3 regions of the Streptomyces sp. NPDC096048 genome follow, and region 2 is predicted to be linked to each of the others. Evidence: predicted binding sites of a transcription regulator. Region 2 holds the regulator's gene; each other region holds the start of a gene.

Region 1 (2,268 bases), on a different contig from region 2:
CACGCCGCCGGCCAGCTTCGCGAGGCGCTCCTGGAGCTTCTCGCGGTCCCAGTCGGAGTCCGTGTTCTCGATCTCGGCCTTGATCTGGGCGATGCGGCCCTGGACCTCGTCGCGCTTGCCGGCACCGTCGACGATCGTGGTGTCGTCCTTGGTGACGGTGATGCGGCGGGCGGTGCCGAGCACCTCGAGGCCGACCTGGTCGAGCTTGAGGCCGACCTCCTCGGAGATGACCGTGGCGCCGGTGAGGACCGCCATGTCCTGCAGCATCGCCTTGCGGCGGTCGCCGAAGCCGGGGGCCTTGACGGCCACCGCGTTGAAGGTGCCGCGGATCTTGTTGACGACGAGGGTGGAGAGCGCCTCGCCCTCCAGGTCCTCGGCGATGATCAGCAGCGGCTTCGAGGCGCCCGCCTGGATGACCTTCTCCAGCAGCGGCAGCAGGTCCGCGATGGAGGAGATCTTGCCCTGGTTGATGAGGATGTACGGGTCCTCGAGGACGGCCTCCATGCGCTCCTGGTCCGTCACGAAGTACGGCGACAGGTAGCCCTTGTCGAAGGCCATGCCCTCGGTGAAGTCCAGCTCCAGACCGAAGGTGTTGGACTCCTCGACGGTGATGACACCGTCCTTGCCGACCTTGTCCATCGCCTCGGCGATCAGCTCGCCGACCTGCTGGTCCTGGGCGGACAGCGCGGCCACGGCGGCGATGTCGGACTTCTCGTCGATCGGGCGGGCGGTGGCGAGGAGGTCCTCGGACACGGCGGCGACGGCCGCGTCGATGCCCTTCTTCAGCAGCGCCGGGGAGGCACCGGCGGCCACGTTGCGCAGGCCCTCGCGGACCAGCGCCTGGGCCAGCACGGTGGCGGTGGTCGTACCGTCACCCGCGATGTCGTTGGTCTTGGTCGCCACCTCCTTCACCAGCTGGGCGCCGAGGTTCTCGTACGGGTCCTCGATCTCGACCTCGCGGGCGATCGTGACACCGTCGTTGGTGATGGTCGGGGCGCCGAACTTCTTGTCGATGACGACGTTGCGGCCCTTGGGGCCGATCGTCACCTTCACGGTGTCGGCGAGCTTGTTGACGCCGCGCTCGAGGGCGCGACGGGCGTCCTCGTCGAACTTCAGGATCTTCGCCATGGGAGCGTGAGCCCTCTTCCGGAAATTTTGGGGTTATACGGCACTGCGCCCCCGACGCCCGGCTTTTTATGGACGCGGGAGCCAGGGGCGCAGCTGGAAAGCAAGGTGCTTCGGTGAACTACTTCTCGACGATCGCGAGCACGTCGCGGGCCGAGAGGACGAGGTACTCCTCGCCGTTGTACTTCACCTCGGTGCCGCCGTACTTGCTGTAGAGCACGACGTCGCCGACGCTGACGTCGAGCGGAAGACGGTTGCCGTCCTCGAAGCGGCCCGGGCCCACGGCCAGGACGACGCCCTCCTGGGGCTTCTCCTTGGCGGTGTCCGGAATGACCAGGCCCGAAGCCGTGGTCTGCTCGGCGTCGAGCGGCTGGACCACAATGCGGTCCTCGAGCGGCTTGATGGCAACCTTGGAGCTGGTGGTCGTCACGATCCGACCTCCCCCTTCGGAGATCTCACGGGGTTAACTGTCTGAGGTGGCGACCAGGTGGATCCGTCGTCGCGGGTGCCGGACCTGCCCGTCGCGTAGTTGGCACTCTCCAGTGGGGAGTGCCAGGTCCGAGACTATGACCGCGATTAGCACTCGGTCAAGCGGAGTGCCAATGCCGACGGCGCGTCGGGGATATTTCGGCGAAAGCGGGGGCCCGGGGCAGGCCGCCCCGGGCGCCAGGAAGTCAGAGGTAGTCCCCCGGGCGCCCCACTCTCAGAGGTAGTCCCCCAGGCGCCCCACCCTCAGCCCCTGCTCCTCGATCTCCGCCAGCAAACGTTCCGTGCGGGCGCTCAGGCCCGGGCCCGTCGGGTGGTCCGGGGCGACGGACACGACGTCGCCGGGGTGGAGACGGTGCTCGCCGCGGGTGTAGGTCAGGTCGCCGTCGGCGTTCAGGGCCGCCCGCCACAGGACGACCGCCGCGATACCGCAGTCGGCTGCGGCGCGCAGGGTCGTGGTGTCGTACGTGCCGTAGGGCGGGCGGAAGAGGTGGGGGCGGACGCCGAAGCGGGACCTGAGCTTGGTCTGCTGGCCGCAGATCTCGGCGCGCTGGCCCGCGTAGGGCAGACCGCGCAGGGAGCGGTGGTCGAGAGTGTGGTTCTGCAGGCTCGCGCCGACCGAGCGGAGCCGGGCGAAGTGGCCGTAGGCGGGTCCGG
Region 2 (2,268 bases):
CGCGCGTCCAGCCCCTCCGCCACCGCGTCCGACCTCAGCGCCTCCCGCCCGTGTCCGCTCCGCGCGAACAACGATGCCGTGCCCACCGCGCCGTACACCTCCGCGCCCGCGAACGCCGCGGCGCCGAGGACGTGGTCGAAGTGCGGGTGGGTCAGCGCGAGATGTGTCACACGGTGACTGGCGAGCCTCTGCGCCTCCGCGCGCAACCGGGCGCCCTCACCGAGGCTCGACCCCGCGTCCACCATCAGGGCCGCGCCGGCGCCGACGACCAGCCCCGCGGTGCAGTCCCACACCGGCAGCCGGCGCCGTCCCACCCCGGCCGCCACGCGCTCCCATCCCAGGTCTTCCCAAGTCACCGTCACGACGACGACGCTAGCGCCGCGACGTCCCCGTTCACGGCGGCGTGGCCCCGGCCTTGCCGGGGGCGTACCCCACGGCCGTACACTGGGCCGGGGAAGTCTGGCACTCGCACGCCGTGAGTGCCAGGACAGGCAGTGAGACAGGCAAGACGCCGGGCGGACGACATCCTGGAGGTGCGCGCGAATGCTCAGTGAACGCAGGCTTCAGGTGCTGCGCGCCATCGTCCAGGACTACGTCGGCACCGAGGAGCCGGTGGGCTCCAAGGCGCTCACCGAGCGGCACAATCTCGGCGTCTCCCCGGCCACCGTGCGCAATGACATGGCGGCCCTGGAGGACGAGGGGTTCATCGCGCAGCCGCACACCAGCGCCGGGCGCATCCCGACCGACAAGGGCTACCGGCTCTTCGTCGACAAGCTGGCCGGCGTCAAGCCGATGACCCCGCCCGAGCGGCGTGCCATCCAGAGTTTCCTGGAGGGCGCCGTCGACCTCGACGACGTGGTGGCCCGCACGGTGCGGCTGCTCGCGCAGCTGACCCGGCAGGTCGCCGTCGTGCAGTATCCGTCGCTGACCCGCTCGACCGTGCGGCACGTGGAGTTGCTCGCGCTGGCGCCCGCGCGCCTGATGCTCGTGCTGATCACGGACACCGGCCGGGTCGAGCAGCGGATGGTCGACTGCCCGGCGCCGTTCGGCGAGGCGTCCCTCGCCGACCTGCGCGCGCGGCTGAACAGCCGGGTCGCCGGGCGCCGTTTCTCGGACGTGCCGAGCCTGGTGGAGGAGCTGCCGGAGGCCTTCGAGGCCGAGGACCGCGGTACGGTCTCGACGGTGCTCTCCACCCTCCTGGAGACGCTGGTCGAGGAGAACGAGGAGCGGTTGATGATCGGCGGCACCGCCAATCTCACCCGCTTCGGGCACGACTTCCCTCTGGTGATCCGACCCGTCCTCGAGGCGCTGGAGGAGCAGGTCGTGCTCCTCAAGCTGCTCGGCGAGGCGAAGGATCCGGGCGTGACCGTCCGTATCGGTCATGAGAACGCCCACGAAGGACTCAACTCCACGTCCGTCGTGTCGGTGGGCTACGGTTCGGGCGGCGAGGCGGTTGCCAAGCTCGGCGTGGTCGGACCGACCCGCATGGACTACCCGGGAACGATGGGAGCGGTACGCGCAGTGGCACGGTACGTCGGACAGATCCTGGCGGAGTCGTAGGTGGCCACGGACTACTACGCCGTACTCGGCGTACGCCGCGACGCGTCCCAGGACGAGATCAAGAAGGCGTTCCGGAGGCTCGCCCGCGAGCTGCACCCGGACGTCAACCCCGATCCGAAGACCCAGGAGCGGTTCAAGGAGATCAACGCCGCCTACGAGGTGTTGTCGGACCCGCAGAAGAAGCAGGTCTACGACCTCGGCGGCGACCCCCTCTCGCAGGCCGCCGGCGGTGGCGCGGGCGGCTTCGGCGCGGGTGGCTTCGGGAACTTCTCGGACATCATGGACGCGTTCTTCGGTACGGCGTCGCAGCGCGGGCCGCGCTCGCGCACCCGCCGGGGCCAGGACGCGATGATCCGCATCGAGGTCGAGCTGGACGAGGCGGCCTTCGGCACGACCAAGGACATCCAGGTCGACACCGCGGTCGTCTGCAACACCTGCAACGGCGAGGGCGCGGCGCCCGGCACGTCGGCCCAGACGTGTGACATGTGCCGCGGTCGCGGTGAGGTCTCGCAGGTCACCCGGTCCTTCCTGGGCCAGGTCATGACCTCGCGGCCCTGCCCGCAGTGCCAGGGCTTCGGCACCGTGGTCCCGACCCCGTGCCCCGAGTGCGCGGGCGACGGCCGGGTCCGCTCCCGGCGCACCCTGACCGTGAAGATCCCGGCCGGCGTCGACAACGGCACCCGGATCCAGCTCGCGGGCGAGGGCGAG
Region 3 (2,268 bases), on a different contig from region 2:
CACCACCGGCGACGATGCCCTCCTCGACGGCCGCCTTCGCGTTGCGAACGGCGTCCTCGATGCGGTGCTTGCGCTCCTTGAGCTCGACCTCGGTGGCGGCACCGGCCTTGATGACGGCCACGCCGCCGGCCAGCTTCGCCAGGCGCTCCTGGAGCTTCTCGCGGTCGTAGTCCGAGTCGCTGTTCTCGATCTCGGCGCGGATCTGGTTGACCCGGCCCTGGACCTGGTCGGCCGAGCCGGCGCCGTCCACGATCGTGGTCTCGTCCTTGGTGATGACGACCTTGCGCGCGCTGCCCAGGAGGTCGAGCGTGGCGTTCTCCAGCTTGAGGCCGACCTCCTCGGAGATGACCTCACCACCCGTGAGGATGCCGATGTCCTGGAGCATCGCCTTGCGGCGGTCGCCGAAGCCCGGGGCCTTGACGGCGACGGACTTGAAGGTGCCGCGGATCTTGTTGACGACCAGGGTCGACAGGGCCTCGCCCTCGACGTCCTCGGCGATGATCAGCAGCGGCTTGCCCGACTGCATGACCTTCTCCAGGAGCGGCAGCAGGTCCTTGACGTTGCCGATCTTGGAGTTGGCGATCAGGATGTACGGGTCGTCGAGCGACGCCTCCATACGCTCCATGTCGGTGGCGAAGTACGCCGAGATGTAGCCCTTGTCGAAGCGCATACCCTCGGTGAGCTCCAGCTCCAGACCGAAGGTCTGGGACTCCTCGACGGTGATGACGCCTTCCTTGCCGACCTTGTCCATGGCCTCGGCGATGAGCTCGCCGATCTGGGTGTCGGCGGCGGAGATGGAGGCCGTGGAGGCGATCTGCTCCTTGGTCTCGACGTCCTTCGCCTGCTCCAGCAGGGCGGCGGAGACGGCCTCGACGGCCTTCTCGATACCGCGCTTCAGGGCCATCGGGTTGGCACCGGCGGCGACGTTGCGCAGGCCTTCCTTGACCAGGGCCTGGGCGAGAACGGTCGCGGTGGTCGTACCGTCACCGGCGACGTCGTCCGTCTTCTTGGCGACTTCCTTGACCAGCTCGGCGCCGATCTTCTCGTACGGGTCCTCGAGCTCGATCTCCTTGGCGATGGAGACACCATCGTTGGTGATCGTGGGGGCGCCCCACTTCTTCTCGAGGACGACGTTGCGGCCCTTGGGGCCGAGCGTCACCTTGACGGCGTCCGCGAGCTGGTTCATGCCGCGCTCGAGGCCGCGCCGCGCCTCCTCGTCGAACGCGATGATCTTGGCCATGTGAAGTGGTCCCTCCAGGACTGGGGGTGATTCCTTCGGACCGCGCCCGCGCCCGCGACGGACGGCTCGCCGGCCTGGCGGTTCCTTCCCCACCCGGCCTGCGGGCCTCACCGACCCGGTCCTTCGTTGTCACTCTCACCTTCAGAGTGCTAACGCAATGATTAGCACTCGCCCCTGCCGAGTGCAAGCGCCTCTCGGGGATCGGCACGGGTTCCGGGCAGACCGAAGGGCCCGCACCCCATGGGGTGCGGGCCCTTCGGAGAAGACCGCTGACTTGCCGTGGTCGCGCGTCTCAGGCGCTGAGGCGAACCATGTCGGCCTGCGGGCCCTTCTGACCCTGCGAGATCTCGAACTCGACCCGCTGGCCTTCTTCGAGGGTGCGGTAGCCGTCCATCTGAATCGCGCTGTAGTGGACGAAAACATCCGCACCACCGTCGACCGCGATGAAGCCGTACCCCTTCTCCGCGTTGAACCACTTGACGGTGCCCTGAGCCATGCCTAACTCCCCTATTACTGGCCCTTGCACAGATCCGCACTTCGCGGACCCGGGTCAGACCTCACCCCCCACGACTGGGGGCGTGCGCCGGAACGCGTCGACCGCGGCTGAATGTATCTGCCCAACTGCCGTCTGCAACAGGTCAATCGGACGAGAAATCTGGACGAACCCGGTCCGGAATGTGGCGCGAATTCGCCTGAATTCGGGTCAAGTCGGGGCACACAAAGGGCACAAAAGCCGCGAAACACACCCACACTTTGGCTACATCTCGTCGGGCGGGCGGCAGGAATTCAGGGTTTCCGATCTTTCGATCGGGAGCGCGTTCCCCAACTCTACCGCGCTCAATCACATGGAATTGCCCCCTCCGCTTCTCTTACGGAGGGGGCAATTCGATGAACTGAGCGTTACCGTGATTACCAGAGGTAATCGAGGGCCGGGTCAGCCGCCGGCGACCGCCGGGATGATGGAGACGCCGACGCCGTCCGGGGTCGCGGTCTCCAGGCCCTGCTCGAAGCGGACGTCGTCGTCGTTG

Evidence for each region. The regulator HrcA, encoded in region 2, represses chaperone genes, less so after heat shock. The targets are predictions, from matches to a motif close to TTNGCACTCNGNNNNNCNGAGTGCNAA.
Region 1: a site for HrcA is predicted at 1,702-1,728, ahead of groES (co-chaperone GroES). Genes of this name have one in related genera too.
Region 3: a site for HrcA is predicted at 1,402-1,428, ahead of groL (chaperonin GroEL). Genes of this name have one in related genera too.

Annotation. Positions count from the first base shown of each region.
Region 1 is NZ_JBIWGG010000001.1:287,625-289,892, reverse strand. Features, by position in the region: gene groL (chaperonin GroEL) at 1-1,128, opposite strand, end outside; gene groES (co-chaperone GroES) at 1,247-1,555, opposite strand; gene ACIQ6R_RS01515 (polysaccharide deacetylase family protein) at 1,829-2,268, opposite strand, start outside.
Region 2 is NZ_JBIWGG010000002.1:178,356-180,623, reverse strand. Features, by position in the region: gene ACIQ6R_RS05340 (MBL fold metallo-hydrolase) at 1-362, opposite strand, end outside; gene hrcA (heat-inducible transcriptional repressor HrcA) at 544-1,560, shown strand; gene dnaJ (molecular chaperone DnaJ) at 1,561-2,268, shown strand, end outside.
Region 3 is NZ_JBIWGG010000006.1:433,394-435,661, forward strand. Features, by position in the region: gene groL (chaperonin GroEL) at 1-1,240, opposite strand, end outside; gene ACIQ6R_RS19230 (cold-shock protein) at 1,533-1,736, opposite strand; gene ACIQ6R_RS19235 (MoaD/ThiS family protein) at 2,175-2,268, opposite strand, start outside.